3 regions of the Aminobacter sp. Y103A genome follow, and region 2 is predicted to be linked to each of the others. Evidence: riboswitches for the same ligand, from Rfam matches in the RefSeq annotation. Region 2 holds a riboswitch; each other region holds the start of a gene.

Region 1 (6,388 bases), 1.5 Mb from region 2:
GCCGTTGCAAGCCCAACCAGGTCGCCGCGAAGAAGATCGCCATTTTCATCAGCGATGAGTGGCCGATCAGCGTCCGCATCGGTCGACACGATGGCATCGAGACCGAATTCGCGGACCCACTTCTTCAATTTTGCGATTGTTGCTGCGTCCACGGCTTCGGTATCGACAGGTACGAAGGTCCCGGTTTTCCCGACGGCGACCACGCTGGCACCGAGCGATCGAAGAACCTGTACCAACAGTTCCGCCGCGACCGAACTGTGCTGATAGACACCAAGTCTCATGCCGGAAAGTGAGCCCGGCTCCAGCATGTCATGGGCGCGCTCTCGATAAGAGGCGATCGCTTCTTCACGGTGCATAGGCCACGTCGTTCCCAGACAAGCCGTTGGTAAGCAATACGCAATTGATCTTTCGGCTACAAAGCGCGTAATCGCGGCCTCATCCGCCTTGCTGATTTCACCATTCGGGCCATAGAATTTGATGCCATTGCGATCGGCTGGAATGTGCGACCCGGTGACCATAAGAGCCGCCGCGCCGTGTTTGCATGCATATAGTGCCAGGGCAGGCGTGGGTATGGTGCCGCAATCGATCGGCTGGAAACCATTTGCGGCCAACGCCGCCATGCAATTGTTGGCTATCGCCTGACTGCTGTCACGTAGGTCGCGGCCTATGAAGACTGAACTATTCGGCTGAACCCGGCTGGAAATCAAACGCCAAGCGAAAGCTTCGGTATAAAGTCCGCTGGCCTTGCCGACCAATTCCGAAGCCAAACCTCGAACGCCGCTTGACCCGAATTTCATGATTTCGCTTTGCTAGTGGACAGGCAGGGTGGGGTAATGTTGCAATGGGCTAGTACTTTCTACTGCAAGCGCCATCGTTCTCAGGCACCTGCTGTTCAGGTATGCGGTCTCTACAACACGGTGTGGCGTAAGGACCCCTCAGAGTTCCGCCGAACAGCAGGGCATCCACTGGCACAGGGGCATCCACAGTTCTCCTTCTAATGGAATCTTTTGGCGGGCTCATCTAATGATCAAGGAAGTGGAGTGATCGATCGGTGCCTGCCGGTATTTCGCTATGCAGCATCATGACAGGTCCGTAAACTTGGTTGTTTGGATGGAACGCATCCATGGCATGGATAGGGCTAGAAAGCCGTCTCGATCAGCGCAATGGAACCCTGTGATTCTTGGGTAATGGATTAAGGTCAGCCAGAGCGCTCGCCGACCATGGCGTCGCCTAGGGCGCTGGACCCAAGCAGGAACCGATGCTTGGATCAGTTGGGGCGACGATCAGCGCCGACAATGTCTTGCCTTGCGACGCCCTTCAGAAAGTTGTTTCTGGATTGCGTTCGATCAAGGCCCAGCGCAAAACCTTGATGCAGTCGTCGCCGCCGCAATCTTCGCCTTCGGCTTTGTCTACATCCATCCGTTCGAGGACGGAAACGGCCGCATTCACCGCTACCTGATCCACCACGTCCTTGCCATGCACCGCTTCAATCGCCGGGAGTGGTGTTTCCCGTCTCGGCCGCGATCCTGGACCAGATCGACGAGTACAGGCGCGTGCTGGAGAGCAATTCGAAGCGCCTTCTGCCATTGGTCGAATGGGAACCGACGCCGCAATTCAACGTCCGGGTGCTGAATGACACCGGGGATTTCTACCGATACTTCGATGCAACCCCGCACGCCGAATTTCTTTATGCCTGCCTTCGGCGGACGATCGAACGGTACCTTCCTTACGAAACAGCTTTTCTGCAGCGCTACGATCAATTCCGGCAACTGGTGAATGCCTTTATCGACACGCCCAAGCGGCTGATCGATCTGCTCTTCCGTTTCCTTAACCAGAATGGTGGCCCCTATCGAGCCGCGCCCTCGGAAAGGAATTCCCGGCTCTGACCAATGACGAAGCGCGGGCGGCTCGAGGCGATCTATGCGCAGACCAGAAAACGGCAAAGCACGCGGCAGAAGCCTTTCCCTGGGACTGCCGGTCGACCCTTGCGTTAGCGCCGAAACTCGGGACGTCAAGTTCTGGGGCAAACCGGACAAGCCGAAGGTGTGTCGGGAATGCTGCTGCGCCACGGCAGTGATTTCTGCATCATCTATACGCCTATATACGCAGTGCCGGCGTCAGCACCCCAGCGGTCGAAGATACGCGACAAGTCGCGTGCAAGTCATCTTGGGGACGCTGACAACAAGGTACGTGCGCTCAATCGCGTCCACCCCATTCACAAAACCGGCTCCGTGGAGTAGTGGGAACGCAGAGAAATCTCCGGTCGCAGCCTTACCCGGTCAAAACAAGGATTCAAACCATGAATGCCCTCGTCATCTGCTCCGGCGGATTGGACTCTGTTTCGCTCGCTCACAAGGTGGCGACCGAGCAGAAACTCATTGGCCTGCTTTCGTTCGATTACGGCCAGAGGCACAAAAAGGAACTCGGCTTTGCCGCTATCTGCGCCAAGCGGCTGGCTGTTCCGCACCAGATCGTCGATATCCGCGATGTTGGCCGGAACCTGAGCGGCTCGGCGCTGACTGATAATGTGGACGTGCCCGACGGGCACTATGCCGAAGACTCCATGAGGATCACGGTGGTGCCGAATAGGAACGCCATCATGCTGGCCATCGCCTTCGGGGTTGCCGCCGCGCAGAAGGCCGATGCGGTGGCCACTGCCGTCCACGGCGGAGATCATTTCATCTATCCCGATTGCCGGCCCGCTTTTATCGACGCCTTTCAGACGATGCAGAACCATGCCCTCGCAGGCTACGCCGATATCCGCCTGTACGCTCCGTATGTGAATATGTCGAAGGCCGACATCGTCAGCGAGGGGGCAAAGTACGCCACACCGTTCGAGGCGACGTGGTCCTGCTACAAGGGCGGTGCACTTCATTGCGGTCGCTGCGGGACATGCGTCGAACGGCGCGAAGCATTCGATCTGGCCGGCATCACCGACCCGACAGATTATGAGGACGCAGACTTCTGGCTCCACGCTATCCAGACAAGGAGCGCGTGATGTTCCGCATTACCAAAGAGTTCCACTTCTCGGCCTCGCATCAGCTCACCTCCTTGCCACCAGATCATCAGTGCGCACGTCTGCACGGCCACAACTACATCGTCGTAGTGGAGCTTTCAGGTGGCGAACTGGACGAACACGGCTTTGTGCGCGACTACCAAGATCTGGCGGCGTTCAAGCACTACATCGATGGGACGTTCGACCATCGGCATCTTAACGACGTGCTGGGGCATGACCATGCCACAGCGGAATGTCTGGCCAGGCACTTCTACGACTGGTGCAAGGTGCGGCTACCCGAAACCTCCGCCGTGCGGGTGAGCGAGACGCCGAAAACCTGGGCGGAATACCGACCATGACTTGCGCGTTGCATCCCGGAATCCGGGTGAGCGAGATTTTTGGGCCGACCATTCAGGGCGAAGGCGTGCTGATCGGCTTGCCGACGGTGTTCGTAAGAACCGGCGGGTGCGATTATCGCTGTTCCTGGTGCGACAGCCTGCATGCGGTGGACCGTCGCTTCCGCCATGATTGGGAGATGATGTCTTCCGACGCGGTTTGGCAAAAGGTCATTGCACTTTCCGGCGGTCAGCCCGTGATGGTATCGCTGTCGGGCGGCAATCCGGCCATCCAGCCGCTTGGCCAGTTGATCGACCGCGGGCATGGTGAGGGCTACCGTTTTGCATTGGAAACCCAAGGTTCGGTGTCTAAGCAATGGTTCGCGGATCTCGACGTGCTGGTACTCAGCCCCAAGCCGCCCTCAAGTGAAATGACGACAGATTGGGCCGCGTTCGACGCCTGCTTAGAGGCGGCGCAGGATAAGCCGCAGACGGCGCTCAAGCTCGTCGTCTTCGACGAAGATGACTATGCCTATGCCAAAGACGCCGCGGCGCGCTACCCGCAATTACCCGTCTATCTGCAGCCCGGCAATCACACGCCGCCGCGTCCCGGCAACGAAGACGCGTTCATCGACATGGCCGGTGTGATGAGGCGCATGGAATGGCTGGTTGAAAAAGTGACCCGTGACATGTGGTTCGAGGCGCGTGTACTGCCGCAGCTTCATGTTCTGCTCTGGGGAAACAAACGGGGCGTCTAGCCGAAGGGGAAGGATTGCCGACGATGAGCAAGACAGACCTCTATAGCAATCTCACCCAACTGGGCGGCAGCAGCGTCGTTCCGGAAAGCCCCGAAAACACCGTGCTGGAAAAGGCACCGAAATCCGCATGAGGGCTCGCCTTATTGGGGGCGCTTCACCGCTCCTCTGGAGCGTGACTTGCTCTCGATACTACCATGCTTTTCCGCTGGGTTTGTTTGGTCGCCGATCACCGCTGCGGGACGAATGCGCTTGACAAAATAGCGAAGGGCCGTTCAATTCGATGCATTCACCAGGGGAGTCCCGGCAAGGGGCTGAGATACTGCTGGCTTTCGCGGCGCAGTGACCCGTTGAACCTGATCCAGTTCATACTGGCGTAGGGACGGTGCAAGCGCTTTGCGGGAGTTTACGCCCGAGGTCCTGTTTCGGCAGGTCGGCAGAAGCGTCTTTTCATCCTTCCGGCACAGAACTGGGTCTCCAATGCATGAGCAAAGGAGCCTCACGATGAATGCCCTCACCCCCGCCGTGTCGACGGGACCACTGCCCGCCTCGCGGAAAATCCACAAATCCGGCGTCCTCCACCCGCAGATCAGGGTGCCGATGCGCGAAATCTCCGTTCATCCAACGGCCGGCGAGCCGCCCGTCATCGTCTACGATCCATCAGGCCCCTATACCGACCCGACAGTCGAAACCAGCATTGAAAAGGGCCTCGCCCGGCTTCGCCATGAATGGATTACCGCGCGCGGCGATGTCGAAGCCTATGACGGCCGCCATGTCCGGCCGGAAGACAATGGATTCGCGGTGGGTGAGCGCCTGACGCCGGAATTTCCCATTCGCAACCAGCCGCTCAGGGCCAAAGCGGGCAAGGCGGTGACCCAGCTTGCCTATGCGCGCGCCGGCATCGTCACGCCCGAAATGGAGTTCGTCGCGATCCGCGAGAATCTGGGCCGCGAGATGCTGCGCGGCAAGCTTGAGCGCGACGGCGAGGCCTTCGGCGCGGCGATCCCCGACTTCGTCACCCCGGAATTCGTGCGTGACGAAGTGGCGCGCGGGCGGGCGATCATTCCCGCCAACATCAATCATCCCGAGAGCGAGCCGATGATCATCGGCCGCAATTTCCTGGTCAAGATCAACGCCAATATCGGCAACTCCGCCGTCACCTCGTCGATGGCCGAAGAGGTCGAGAAGATGGTGTGGGCGATCCGCTGGGGCGCCGATACGGTGATGGACCTGTCGACGGGCCGCAACATTCACAACATCCGCGAATGGATCGTGCGCAATGCGCCGGTGCCGATCGGGACGGTGCCGCTTTACCAGGCGCTGGAAAAGGTCGGCGGCATCGCCGAGGACCTGACCTGGGAGGTCTATCGCGACACGCTGATCGAACAGGCCGAACAGGGCGTCGACTATTTCACCATCCACGCCGGCGCGCGGCTGCACTACATCCCGATGACCGTCGATCGGGTCACTGGTATCGTCTCGCGCGGCGGCTCGATCATGGCCAAATGGTGCCTGCACCATCACCGGGAGAGCTTCCTCTACGAGCACTTCGCCGAGATCTGCGACATCTGTCGCGCTTACGACGTGTCGTTCTCGCTCGGCGACGGGCTTCGTCCGGGCTCGATCGCCGACGCCAACGACGCGGCGCAGTTCGCTGAGTTGGAAACGCTCGGAGAGCTGACACAGATCGCCTGGGCCAAGGACTGCCAGGTGATGATCGAGGGGCCCGGGCATGTGCCGATGCACAAGATCAAGCAGAACATGGACAAGCAGCTCGCCGTCTGCGGCGAGGCGCCGTTCTATACGCTTGGACCGCTCACCACCGACATCGCGCCGGGCTACGACCACATCACCTCAGGCATAGGCGCGGCAATGATCGGCTGGTTCGGCACGGCTATGCTCTGCTACGTCACGCCGAAGGAACATCTCGGGCTTCCCGACCGTAATGACGTCAAGACCGGCGTGATCACCTATAAGATCGCTGCGCATGCCGCCGATCTCGCGAAGGGCCATCCGGCGGCGAAAGTCAGGGATGACGCCCTTTCCCGCGCGCGCTTCGAGTTCCGCTGGGAGGACCAGTTCAACCTGTCGCTCGACCCTGAAACCGCGCGGTCCTTCCACGACCAGACCTTGCCCAAGGAGGCGCACAAGCTGGCGCATTTCTGCTCGATGTGCGGGCCGAAATTCTGCTCCATGCGAATATCCCACGACATCCGCGCCGAGGCACAGAAAGAGGGCATGGCGGCGATGGCGGCGAAATACCGCGAGGGCGGCGATCTCTACGTGCCAGCGGAAGAGAGCGG
Region 2 (6,388 bases):
GTGGTGGTGGTCGGCGCCGGCGGCTATGCGCTGTGGTCCAACCGCGATGCCTTTGTCGGCAGTGGCAGCGACACGGCGGCGGAAACGCCCCCGCCAACGAATGAAGCAGCCACTCCTCCGCCCGCCAATGGCGGCCAGGCAGCACAAGCGCCGGCAAGCGACGAGCCCGGCAAGTTCACCCAGCGCATGACCGCGGATGGCAAGGAGGTCGATCCTGGTCCGGCCAGCGGCAGCAACACCGTCGGCGAAGGCACCTCGGTTGCAGCACTGACCCAGCCGGCTCCGGCAACGCCACCGGCGACGCCCGAGACCGCGCCGGCAACCCCTGCCACGCCCGCAACACCCGCCGAGGGAACACCGGCGACGACAACGCCTGCGGCAGGCGAAAACGCACCCGTGGCCGTCGGCCAGAAGGCGATCTTCTACGAAGAGCGCACCAACGTCGCCCAAGGCTCGGCTGAGCCGGGTTCCGTCGTCTGGACGGTGGTACAGGAATCGCCCGGCGGCGACCTGCCGCCCGAGCCTGCCATCCGCGCCGAAGCGACAATCCCCGGCAAGGACATCCAGTTGCGCATGACCATCCGCCGTAACGCCGACAAGACGCTGCCGGCGAGCCATATCCTGGAAATGATCTTCCTGACGCCTCAGGGCTTTGACGGCGGCGGCATCGAGAACATCCTGCGCGTGGCGATGAAGAGCTCGGAACAGGACGCCGGCAATTCGCTGCTCGGCATTCCGGCCAAGATCGCCGACGGCTTCTTCCTCGTAGCGCTCAACGACACCAAGGCCGAGGTCGACGCCAATCTGAACCTCCTGCGTCGCCAGAGCTGGATCGACGTGCCGGTCGTCTACAAGTCGGGCCGCCGCGCGCTGTTCACGCTCGAAAAGGGCATCCCGGGCGACAAGGTGTTCGAAGACGCGATGAAGGCCTGGCAGGCCAAGGAAGCCGGCTGATCTGGAGCTTTCGCTGGCGCGGATGATCATCCTCCGCGTCAGTAGCCTTGGAACGGCGCGCCTGCAGGGCAACTATGACCGCCGCTTGCACGACGACCGAGACGTACCTTTCGGTCCTCGCGCGTCGTCTCACGCCAGAGATTCCAGCCGGCGGCTTAAAGTAGAAACCCCTGAAGTAAGATGTTAGGCTGAAGAACGCGTTCGGCCGCGTCCAGGCTGACGGATATGACCCAGCCGACGGAAAGCCGAACGCCTTCGGTATATCATGTGCGCTGCGACGACAGATCTTCCGCATCTCGGCGCTTCCGTCGCACTCACCGACGGCGGCCTCGAGACAACGTTGGTCTTCCTGGACGGGATGGACCTGCCGTGTTTCGCGGCGTTTCCCCTGTTGCTCGATGCGGCCGGCCGCGACAGGCTCGACGGCTATTTCAGGCGCTTTCTCGATATCGCCGAGCAACACGGGGTGAGCTTCGTGCTGGACACGCCGACATGGCGGGCCAATCCCGACTGGGGCGAGAAGCTGGGCTACTCCCGCACGGCACTTTCGGACATTAATCGTCGCGCCGTCGCACAGGCGAAAGCGCTGCGGGCGCCTTACGTTGCCCGCGGCATGACGGTGCCGGTCAACGGTGTGGTCGGCCCACGTGGCGACGGCTACCGTCCCGAGATGAAGATGACGCCGGTCGAGGCCTCGGACTATCATCGCGACCAGGTCGTCGCATTCCGCGACGCCGGAGCCGACATGATCAGCGCCGTGACCATGAACTACCCCGAGGAAGCGGTCGGCATCGCCTGTGCCGCCATGGAAGCGGGCCTGCCATCGGTGATTTCCTTTACGGTAGAGACTGACGGGCGATTGCCATCGGGCGAAAGCCTGGCGGAAGCGATCGAGATCGTCGATGACGAGACCGACGGCGCGCCCGCCTACTTCATGATCAACTGCGCCCATCCCAGCCATTTCCAGAGCGTGCTGGCGGAAGCCGGCAGCTGGGTCCAGCGCATTGGCGGCGTGCGGGCAAACGCATCGACAAAAAGCCACGCCGAACTCGATGCCGCAACAGAGCTCGACCCCGGCGATCCTGACGATCTCGCCCGCCGTTATCGCGCAATGCGGGACGGCTTCGGCCACATCAAGGTTCTTGGCGGCTGCTGCGGCACCGACCATCGCCATATCGCGGCGATCTGCGAAGCCTGTCTCTAGGCTGTGGCTAGCCTTCCAGTTCCTCGCGCAACATCTCGAGTTCCAGCCACTCCTCCTCAAGCGCGGTGAGCGTCGTGCGTTCCTTGTCGAGTGCGGCGATGGTCTTCTGGAAACCGTGCGGATCGCGCTCGTAGAAGGCTGGATCGGCGATCTGGTTTTCCAGCCGCGAGATCGAGGCGGTCACTGCCTCCATCTTCTTGGGCAGGCTATCGAGCGCGAACTTCTGCTTGAACGACAGCTTCTTGGACGCGGCCTTGGGCACTTCGGCTTCGCCGCGGCCGGCTGAGGCCTGGCCATTGGCTGCCTTGCGCGACTTGCGGTCGTCGAGCTTGGTGCCTCCGCGCTGGGCCAGCATGTCGGCGTAGCCGCCGGCATACTCGATCCAGCGGCCCTCGCCGTCGGGCGCAATGATGCTGGTGACGGTGCGGTCAAGGAAATCGCGGTCGTGACTGACCAGGATGACGGTGCCGGCGAAACCGGCGACCAGTTCCTGAAGCAGTTCCAGCGTCTCCATATCGAGATCGTTGGTCGGTTCGTCGAGCACCAGAAGGTTTGCCGGACGCGCCAGCACGCGCGCCAGGATCAGCCGGGCACGTTCGCCGCCGGAGAGTTCGCGCACCGGCGTCCGCGCCTGCTCGGGCTTGAACAGGAAGTCCTTCATGTAGGAGACGACGTGGCGCTGCTCGCCATTGATGACGAGGTTTTCGCCACGGCCATCGGTCAGGTAGCTCGACAGCGTCTCGTTCGGATCGACCGCCTCGCGCTTCTGGTCGAGGGTGGCGATCTCCAGATTGACGCCAAGCCGCACGCTGCCGGCATCGGGCTCCATCTCGCCAGTCAGCATCTTGAGCAAGGTCGTCTTGCCGGCGCCATTGGGACCGACGAGACCGACGCGATCACCGCGCTGGATGCGGGTCGAGAAACCCTTGACGACTGAAAGCTCGCCAAAGCTCTTGTCGATGTTCTTGGCCTCGATGATAAGCTTGCCGGATTCTGCCGCCTCGCTCGCAACCATGGTTGCCACGCCCTCGGCGCCGCGATGGCTGCGGAACGTCTGGCGCATCGTCTGCAGTTCGCCGAGACGGCGCATGTTGCGCTTGCGCCGCGCCGTCACGCCATAGCGCAGCCAATGCTCCTCGCGCACGATCTGACGGCCTAACTTGTGCTGCTCGCGCTCCTCTTCCTCCAGGATCTGGTCCCGCCATTCCTCGAAATGGGCAAAGCCGCGGTCGAGCCTGCGCGTCTGGCCGCGATCGAGCCAGACGGTGTTGCGGCTGACGCGCTCGAGGAAACGGCGGTCGTGCGAGATCAGGATCAGTGCCGAGGAGGTGCGGATCAGTTCCTCTTCCAGCCATTCGATGACCGAGAGGTCGAGATGGTTGGTCGGCTCGTCGAGCAGCAGGATGTCGGGCTCGGGCGCCATGACGCGGGCAAGTGCTGCGCGGCGCGCCTCGCCGCCCGACAGGTCGGCCGGAGACTCCTCGCCGGTCAGGCCGAGATGGTCGAGCAGATAGGTGGCGCGATGCGGATCGTCAGCAGGTCCGAGCCCGGCTTCGACATAGGCGCGGACAGAGGCGAAGCCTTCCATGTCGGGCATCTGCGGCAAGTAGCGGATGGTTGCCGTCGGCTGGCGGAACACCACGCCGTCCTGCGGCTCGATCATGCCCGCCGCGATCTTGAGCAACGTCGACTTGCCCGAGCCGTTGCGGCCGACAAGCGCGATCTTGTCGCCGGCAGCGGCCGTCAGTGCGGCGCCATCGAGCAGCGGCGTGCCGCCAAAGGTCAGACGGATGCCGTCGAGATTGAGAAGCGGAGGCGCCATGTTTCAGAAATCCGAGGCAGGAAAGGGATGAGCGAGGAGCAGGGCACGGCCGCTGCCGAGCGAAATCCGCAACGGACCCCGCACTTCATTGGAAAGGGTCAGCGACGAACCGAACGGCACGTCGACATTGTCGAGCGGCCACTTGGCGCCCTGTTCGGACAGCCCGGTCAGCTCGGAGAAGGCGAGCACCGAAAACAGCATGCCGTCTTCATAGTCGAAGCCAGCGCTGCCGGGCAGGAGCGGCAAAGCCTCCTGGCGCCCGCTGCTCAGCAGCACCTCGATGCCGGCTTCGGCAAGCCTGAGCGCCAGGGCGAAATGAAGGAAGGCGTGGTCGGCGCGGGCGCCGCCGAAGGCGCCGACAAGCACCAGCGAGGTCGCGCCGAGCCGAAGCGCGGCATCGATGGCCAGTTCACCGTCGGTCCTGTCCTTTTCGGCCGGAAAGGTCGCCCGCGGCAGGTCGGCAAAACGCGGGTCGAGATCTACCGGCACGGAATCGAAGTCGCCGAGCCACAGTTCCGGCATCAGCCCGAGCGTGGCGGCATGGCGGATACCGGCATCTGCCGCAATCACCCTGCTGCCCGCCACCTGGCGGTCGAGGCGCGGGGTGCGGAAAAGCTCGCCGCCGAGAAGTATGGTGAACCGGGTCATGGCATGCGCATTACCAGCCCGGCAGCCGAAACGGAAGGCCGCGGCGTGGTCGGTGGCCGGCAAACTACCGCTTGCGTGGCCTGATGCGCGAGCCTATTTGTTGAACCGCTCTAACGGGGTGCCGGTCGCGCAATTGCGTGCCGGCTGAGAGGCATAGGGAACCGTCCCGGCCAACCCGCTGAACCTGATCCGGTTTGTACCGGCGGAGGGATTAGATGCTTCGGACGCCCGGCGCTTCAAATTCCCTTTCAACACCAATGAAGGAGGCGCCGATGCGCTCGTTGATCCTGTCCATGACTTCCGCCCTGGCGCTGGCCACGGTTGCTTTCCCTGCCGCTGCCGAAGGCAAGCTTACCGTCTACACCTATGAAAGCTTCACCTCCGAGTGGGGCCCCGGCCCGCAGGTCAAGAAGGCCTTCGAAGCCGACTGCGCCTGCACTGTCGACTTCGTCTCGGTCGCCGATGGCGTAGCACTGCTCAACCGCGTCAAGCTCGAAGGTGCATCGACCAAGGCCGACATCGTGCTTGGCCTCGACACCAACCTGACAGCCGAAGCCAAGGCCACCGGCCTGTTTGCGCCGAATGGTGCCGCCGGCGCCGACGTCAAGGTTCCGGGTGACTGGAAGGACGACACCTTCGTTCCTTACGACTACGGCTACTTCGCCGTCGTCTATGACACCGAGACGCTGAAGAACCCGCCGAAAAGCCTGAAGGAACTTGTCGAGGGCAATCCGGAAGAAAAGATCGCGATCCAGGATCCGCGCACCTCGACGCCGGGCCTCGGCCTGCTGCTCTGGGTCAAGTCGGTCTATGGCGACAAGGCGCCGGAAGCCTGGGCCAAGCTTAAGGGCCGCGTGCTGACCGTCACCCCGGGCTGGAGCGAGGCCTATGGCCTGTTCACCAAGGGCGAGGCGCCGATGGTGCTGTCCTACACCACCTCGCCAGCCTACCACATGGTCGCCGAAAACACCGAGCGTTACCAGGCGGCGTCATTCGAGGAAGGCCACTACCTGCAGATCGAAGTCGCCGGCATCACCACGACCGGCGCCAAGAACCCGCTGGCCGAAAAGTTCATGGCCTTCATGACCAGCCCAGGCTTCCAGGACGCCGTACCCGAAACCAACTGGATGCTGCCCGCCGGCAAGACCGACAAGCCGCTCAACCCTGCCTTCGACAAGCTGGTGAAGCCGACCAAGACGCTGATCTTCAGCGCCGACGAGGTGGCTGCCAACCGCAAGGCCTGGGTCGACGAGTGGCTCGGCGTGATGAGCAAGTAAGGCTCTGTCGACCTGCCATGGTTGCGCTTGAACATCCCCTTCTGGCCTGCCGGCCATCTCCCCCGCAAGGGGGGAGATTGGTAGTGGAATGGCTCTCGCCAACCCCAGAGGTTGCCGGTGGTGCGTGGGCATCCAAGCCGCTGATCTCCCCCCTTGCGGGGGAGATGGCCGGCAGGCCAGAGGAGGGTGGGACAGAGCGCGACCCATCGCGGCTGCCGCACCTGCGCCTAGCCAATCGCGGCCCTGCATGTCGGTGAGCCGTACAGACCCCCGCATCGCCGCCGGCATCATCGCGCTGGCGGCCATCGGCATCCTGATCGGCGGCGCATTTGCCGGTCTTGGCATCGAGGCCGCACGCAATCCACAAGGTGCTGCCGACGCCTTCGATTCCTATCTCTTCCGCATTGCCCGTTTCACCCTGTGGCAGGCGCTGCTGTCGACCTTGCTGTCGGTTGTGCCGGCGATCTTCGTTGCCCGAGCGCT
Region 3 (6,388 bases), 290 kb from region 2:
TGCAGCCGGCATCGAGCAGCCGCCCGGCGACGACCAGGTCGTCTGTCGTGTAGGGGAAGACCTCGAAACCTTCGGCAACGAGAATCCCCGCGGCTTCGACGAGGCCGAACACGTCGGGCTGCAGCGTGTCGTGATTGCCGATGACCTCGAGCTTGATCCAGGGGGTGGCAAAGACCTCGCGCGCCATTTTCGCCGTCGTCACCGCTTCCTTGACCGAGTGGCAGCCGGCGGTGTTGGGCAAGACGCGCACCCCGAGCGACTGGATCAGCGACCAGAATTTTCCGCCTGTCTTGCCGCCGGAAGTCTCGCGGCGCAGCGAGACAGTGACGATTGCGGCGCCCGATGCCGTGATCGCCTCGGCCATGATGGCGGGCGAGGGGTAAAGTGCGGTGCCGAGCAGCAGCCGGGAGGAAACCTGGTGTCCGTAGAGTTCGAGCATGCTCAGCCTCCCTTCATCGGTGCGAGGATTTCGATGCGGTCGCCATCGGCGAGCGCGCAGCCGTCGCGTTCCCTGGCCGGCACGACCTCGCCATTGAGTGCGGTGGCGAGCCAGCCGCCGTCATAGTCGAGCTCGGCAAGCAGGGCGGCGAGCGTGGTGGCCGTCACCTCGTGCTGACAGCCGTTAATGGTGAGCTTCATGGGCGCGCTCCTTCTCCGTCTCTGTGCCCAGGATCATGGCGGCCGCCTTGTGCGCCATGGCGGGCGCGAGCAGGAAGCCGTGGCGGTAAAGGCCGTTGATGCGGATGGTGTTTCCGTCGCGTTCGACGCGCGGCAAATTGTCTGCAAAGGCCGGGCGGATGCCGGTGCCGGTCTCGACAAGCTCGGCCTCGCCGAAGGCCGGATGCAGCGCATAAGCGGCGTTGAGCAGCTCCAGCACCGAACGCGCGGTGATCGGCCCGGCGGCATCGCTTTCGATCATCGTTGCGCCGACCATGAACAGATTGCCCGAGCGCGGCACGACATAGACAGGGATGCGCGGATGCAGCAGCCGCACCGGCCGCGCCAGCGCCACCTCCGACGTCTTGAGGATCAGCATCTCGCCGCGCACGCCGCGCAGGCCTGTCAGCCTGCCTGTGATGCCGGTGCAGTCGGCCTCGACATCGGCCGACCGACTGTGCACCGCGCCGTAGCCGAACTCGAAACGCACGCCCATCTCGACAAGCTTTTGCTGCAGCTCAAGCAGCGCCCGGCGCGGGTCGAGATGCGCTTCCTCTGCGAAAAACAGCGCGCGGGTGAAGCTGCCTTCGAGGTCGGGTTCAAGCGCTGCGATCGCCTCGGCGTCGATGGCGCGGTATCCAGAGGTGCGGCGGCCGAAGCGGTCGAGTTCACCCGCGTCCCGGGCCGGAGCCACGACCAGCGTACCGTTGCGCATGACATGCCCGGGCAGGGCGGCGGACCACCAGTCGGCGGCACCGCGTCCGAGCGAAAGCACCGTCTCTTCGGCACTCTCGCGTTCGCACCAGGGCGCCAGCATGCCGCCGGCCTGCCATGAGGCATTGCCGGCGATCTGCCTTCTGATGTCGACCACGGTCACGCTTGCGCCGCGCGTGGCCAGCTCATGCGCGAGCGTCAACCCGGCGACGCCCGCGCCACGGATCAGCACCTTCATGGCTGGCCTGCCGTCTCCGCGGGTTCGGCGCTTTCCACCGGCATGTAGAGGTCGCCGCCGTCGCGGTACTTCGCCGCCATCGCTGCCAGCCCTTCCTTCTGCGCCTCGGCGCGGATGTCGTGGGAGATCCGCATCGAGCAGAATTTCGGGCCGCACATGGAGCAGAAATGCGCCACCTTGTGTGCTTCCTTGGGCAAGGTCTGGTCGTGGTAGGAACGCGCCGTCTCCGGGTCGAGCGACAGGTTGAACTGGTCCTCCCAGCGGAACTCGAAGCGTGCCCGCGACAGCGCGTCGTCCCTGACCTTGGCGGCCGGATGACCTTTGGCGAGGTCGGCGGCGTGTGCTGCGATCTTGTAGGTGATAACGCCCACCTTGACGTCGTCGCGGTCGGGCAGGCCAAGATGCTCCTTGGGCGTGACGTAGCAGAGCATGGCCGTGCCGAACCAGCCGATCATTGCAGCGCCGATGCCAGAGGTGATGTGGTCGTAGCCGGGCGCGATGTCGGTGGTCAAAGGCCCAAGCGTGTAGAAGGGCGCTTCGCCGCAGACCTCGAGCTGCTTGTCCATGTTTTCCTTGATCTTGTGCATCGGCACGTGGCCGGGGCCCTCGATCATCACCTGGCAGTCCTTGGCCCAGGCGATCTTGGTAAGTTCGCCCAGCGTCTCCAGTTCGGCGAACTGGGCGGCATCGTTGGCGTCTGCAATCGAACCTGGGCGCAGGCCGTCGCCGAGCGAAAAGGCGACGTCATAGGTTCGGCAGATGTCGCAGATCTCCTCGAAATGCTCGTAGAGGAAGCTCTCCTTGTGGTGATGCAGGCACCATTTGGCCATGATCGAGCCGCCGCGCGAGACGATGCCGGTGACGCGGTCAACTGTCAGGTGGATGTAGGCGAGCCGCACGCCGGCATGGATGGTGAAATAGTCGACGCCCTGCTCGGCCTGCTCGATGAGCGTGTCGCGGAACACCTCCCAGGTCAGGTCCTCGGCGATGCCTCCGACCTTCTCCAGCGCCTGGTAGAGCGGCACCGTGCCGATCGGCACCGGCGCGTTGCGGATGATCCAGTCACGGATGTTGTGGATGTTGCGACCGGTCGACAAGTCCATCACCGTGTCGCCGCCCCAGCGCGTCGCCCACACCATCTTCTCGACCTCCTCGGCCATCGACGAGGTGACGGCGGAATTGCCGATATTGGCGTTGATCTTGACCAGGAAATTGCGGCCGATGATCATCGGCTCGCTCTCGGGGTGGTTGATGTTGGAGGGGATGATGGCGCGGCCGCGAGCGACCTCGTCGCGGACGAATTCCGGGGTGACGAAATCGGGAATGACGGCGCCGAAGCTCTCGCCGTCGCGTTGAAGCTTGGCCCGGATCTGCTCGCGGCCGAGGTTCTCGCGGATGGCGACGAATTCCATTTCGGGCGTGACGATGCCGGCGCGGGCATAAGCAAGCTGGGTGACGGCGCGGCCGCCGGTGGCACGCAGCGGGGCGTTGCGAACCGGGAATTCCGGCGTCAGCCTTTCGCCGGAGACGAAGCCATTGTCCTCAGCCTTGACCGCGCGGCCTGCATAACGCTCGACGTCGCCGCGGGCGATGATCCAGTCTTCGCGCAGCCGCGGCAGGCCGCGCTCGATGTCTGTTGTCACCGACGTGTCGGTGTAGGGGCCTGACGAATCATAGACGGTGACCGGCGGCTCGCCGGCGCTCGGATGAAGCGAGATCTCGCGCATCGGCACACGGATGTCGGGATGTAGCTTGCCTGGCTTGTAGACCTTCCGCGACGCGGGAAGTTCGCCAACGGTGACTGATGGGGTGTGGGCATTCATGAGTGAGCCTCCTGGTTGGAGACCCAGTCCATGCGATGAGAAGGAGGAGAGGTTTTGCCTGGGGACTTCGGGCAAGAATGAGCCCGAATGCCTGAGCCGGATATCCGGCCTGCTGCGCCTCGCACCGTCCCTACGCCAGTATGAACTGGATCAGGTTCAACGGGTCACTGCGCTGCGCGAGCCAGCAGAATCTCAGCCCCTTGTCGGGACCCCCCTGGTGAACCCTAAGCATGGAGGCGGAACCGGCGTCGTGTCAACGGCCTTTCGCCGAGGCCGAGAGAATGCCAAAGTCGGGAGCATCGAGACCCATTGCGGTTTCGAAGACGATCGGATAATAGGTCAGCGTTACTGACATAAATTGTCTGCCGCGCAGGGAGGACCAATTGGCCTGCGCACGCGACAGGAGGAGCATCCGTGACGGACAATCCCGCGCCGCTGAAGTTCCATGTGCCCGAGCCGGAAGTGCGCCCGGGCGGCACCCCCGACTTCTCCAATGTGCCGATCCCCAAGGCGGGTTCGGTCGACAGGCCGCCGGTCGACGTCGATCCCAGGACGATCCGCGACCTGGCTTATTCGATCATCCGCGTGCTCAATCGCGAAGGCGATGCCGTAGGTCCATGGGCCGGTACGCTGACCGACGAGGAGCAGATCGAAGGGCTGCGCCACATGATGACGCTGCGCTCCTTCGACGCGCGCATGCAGATGGCGCAGCGCCAGGGCAAGACCTCTTTCTACATGCAGCATATGGGCGAGGAGGCGGTTAGCTGCGCCTTCCGCAAGGCGCTCGTTCAGGGCGACATGAACTTCCCGACCTATCGCCAGGCCGGCCTGCTGATCGCCGGCGGCTATCCGATGGTCGACATGATGAACCAGATCTATTCCAACGAGATGGATCCGCTGAAGGGCCGCCAGCTGCCGATCATGTATTCGGCCAAGGATCACGGTTTCTTCTCGATTTCCGGCAACCTGACCACCCAGTATATCCAGGCGGTTGGCTGGGCGATGGCATCCGCCATCAAGGGGGACACCAAGATCGCTGTCGGCTGGGTCGGTGACGGCGCCACCGCCGAGAGCGACTTCCACGCCGCACTTGTCTTCGCCTCGACCTACAAGGCGCCCGTCGTCCTCAACATCGTCAACAACCAGTGGGCGATCTCGACCTTCCAGGGCATCGCCCGCGGCGGCTCCGGCACGTTTGCGGCGCGTGGGCTTGGGTTTGGCATCGCGGCCTTGCGTGTCGACGGCAACGACTATCTCGCTGTCCATGCGGTGGCGAAATGGGCGACGGAGCGGGCCAGGCTCAATCTCGGGCCGACGCTGGTCGAATATGTCACCTACCGTGTCGGCGCACATTCCACGTCAGATGATCCATCCGCTTACCGGCCCAAGACAGAGTCCGATGCCTGGCCGCTGGGTGACCCGGTGATCCGGCTGAAGAACCACCTGATCAAGCGTGGCCTATGGTCGGACGAGCGCCACAAGCAGACCGAGGCGGAAATCCTCGAGGCGGTGATCACGGCGCAGAAGGAAGCCGAGAGCCACGGCACGCTGCATGCCGGCGGCAAGCCGTCGACGCGTGACATGTTCGAGGGCGTCTATGCCGAGATGCCGCCGCATCTCCGTCGCCAGCGCCAGAAGGCGGGAGTGTAGCCGATGCCGCGCATGACAATGATCGAGGCCATCCGCAGCGCCATGGATGTCGCCATGGGCCGCGATGACAACGTCGTCGTTTTCGGCGAGGACGTCGGCTATTTCGGTGGCGTCTTCCGCTGCACCCAGGGTCTTCAGCAGAAATACGGTCGGGAGCGCTGTTTCGACGCGCCGATCAGCGAACTTGGCATCGTCGGCGCCGCCGTCGGCATGGCTGCCTATGGCCTCAAGCCATGTATCGAAATCCAGTTCGCCGACTACGTCTATCCAGCATATGACCAGATCGTTTCGGAAGCGGCACGGTTGCGATACCGCTCCAATGGCGAGTTCACCTGTCCGATCGTCATCCGCATGCCCACTGGCGGCGGCATCTTCGGCGGCCAGACCCACAGCCAGAGCCCTGAAGCGCTGTTCACCCATGTTTCCGGCCTCAAGGTGGTCGTGCCGTCCAATCCGCTCGACGCCAAGGGCCTGCTGATCGCCTCGATCGAAGACCCGGATCCGGTGATCTTTCTGGAGCCGAAACGATTGTACAACGGCCCCTTCGATGGCCATCACGACCGTCCCGTCACGGCATGGTCGAAGCATGAGTTGGGCGAGGTGCCTGATGGACACTACACCACCCCGCTCGGCAAGGCAGAGATCCGCCGGCCGGGTTCCGCCGTCACCGTTCTCGCTTATGGCACCATGGTCTATGTCGCCCAGGCGGCGGCCGAGGAGACAGGTATCGATGCCGAGGTCATCGACCTCCGGACGCTTTTGCCGCTCGATCTCGAGACCATCGTCGCCTCGGTCAAGAAAACCCGCCGCTGCGTGGTGGTGCATGAGGCGACGCTAACCTCCGGCTTCGGCGCCGAGCTCGTGTCGCTGGTACAGGAAAACTGCTTCTACCATCTCGAAGCACCCGTCGCCCGCGTTACCGGTTGGGACACGCCCTATCCGCATGCCCAGGAATGGGACTACTTCCCCGGCCCCAAGCGTGTCGGCGAAGCTTTGATCGAAACGATGGAGGCCTGAGCATGGGCGAACATGTCATCAAGCTTCCCGATGTTGGCGAAGGCGTGGCCGAGGCTGAGCTTGTCGAATGGCACGTCAAGATCGGCGACCTCGTGCGTGAGGACGCGGTGCTTGCCGCCGTCATGACCGATAAGGCGACGGTCGAGATCCCGTCGCCGGTCGACGGCGAAATTGTCTGGCTCGGCGCCGAGATCGGCGACACGGTTCCGGTCGGCTCGCCGATTGTCAGGATAAAGGTCGCCGGCGATGCGCCGTCGACCGCAGAGCCGGCCGCCGAATCCAAGCCGGA

Evidence for each region. A riboswitch is a leader RNA that binds a small molecule or an ion and turns the genes downstream of it on or off. The one in region 2 is predicted to bind thiamine pyrophosphate.
Region 1: it holds a riboswitch for thiamine pyrophosphate, as region 2 does, so the genes downstream of both, thiC (phosphomethylpyrimidine synthase ThiC) here and thiB (thiamine ABC transporter substrate binding subunit) in region 2, are expected to answer to the same signal.
Region 3: it holds a riboswitch for thiamine pyrophosphate, as region 2 does, so the genes downstream of both, thiC (phosphomethylpyrimidine synthase ThiC) here and thiB (thiamine ABC transporter substrate binding subunit) in region 2, are expected to answer to the same signal.

The regions. Positions count from the first base shown of each region.
Region 1 covers NZ_AP017986.1:1,043,772-1,050,159, reverse strand. Annotated here, with positions in the region: gene Amn_RS05090 (phosphomannomutase) at 1-797, opposite strand, end outside; partial or broken gene Amn_RS32575 (hypothetical protein) at 1,306-1,419, shown strand; gene Amn_RS32570 (hypothetical protein) at 1,500-1,886, shown strand; gene queC (7-cyano-7-deazaguanine synthase QueC) at 2,300-2,998, shown strand; gene queD (6-carboxytetrahydropterin synthase QueD) at 2,998-3,354, shown strand; gene queE (7-carboxy-7-deazaguanine synthase QueE) at 3,351-4,088, shown strand; TPP riboswitch at 4,370-4,486, shown strand; gene thiC (phosphomethylpyrimidine synthase ThiC) at 4,590-6,388, shown strand, end outside.
Region 2 covers NZ_AP017986.1:5,139,277-5,145,664, forward strand. Annotated here, with positions in the region: gene Amn_RS25240 (hypothetical protein) at 1-954, shown strand, start outside; gene Amn_RS25245 (homocysteine S-methyltransferase family protein) at 1,220-2,158, shown strand; gene Amn_RS25250 (ABC-F family ATP-binding cassette domain-containing protein) at 2,166-3,980, opposite strand; gene Amn_RS25255 (thiamine diphosphokinase) at 3,984-4,628, opposite strand; TPP riboswitch at 4,733-4,856, shown strand; gene thiB (thiamine ABC transporter substrate binding subunit) at 4,901-5,905, shown strand; gene thiP (thiamine/thiamine pyrophosphate ABC transporter permease) at 6,153-6,388, shown strand, end outside.
Region 3 covers NZ_AP017986.1:4,850,517-4,856,904, reverse strand. Annotated here, with positions in the region: gene Amn_RS23775 (thiazole synthase) at 1-439, opposite strand, end outside; gene thiS (sulfur carrier protein ThiS) at 442-639, opposite strand; gene thiO (glycine oxidase ThiO) at 623-1,609, opposite strand; gene thiC (phosphomethylpyrimidine synthase ThiC) at 1,606-3,432, opposite strand; TPP riboswitch at 3,542-3,658, opposite strand; gene Amn_RS23755 (3-methyl-2-oxobutanoate dehydrogenase (2-methylpropanoyl-transferring) subunit alpha) at 3,847-5,082, shown strand; gene Amn_RS23750 (alpha-ketoacid dehydrogenase subunit beta) at 5,086-6,099, shown strand; gene Amn_RS23745 (dihydrolipoamide acetyltransferase family protein) at 6,102-6,388, shown strand, end outside.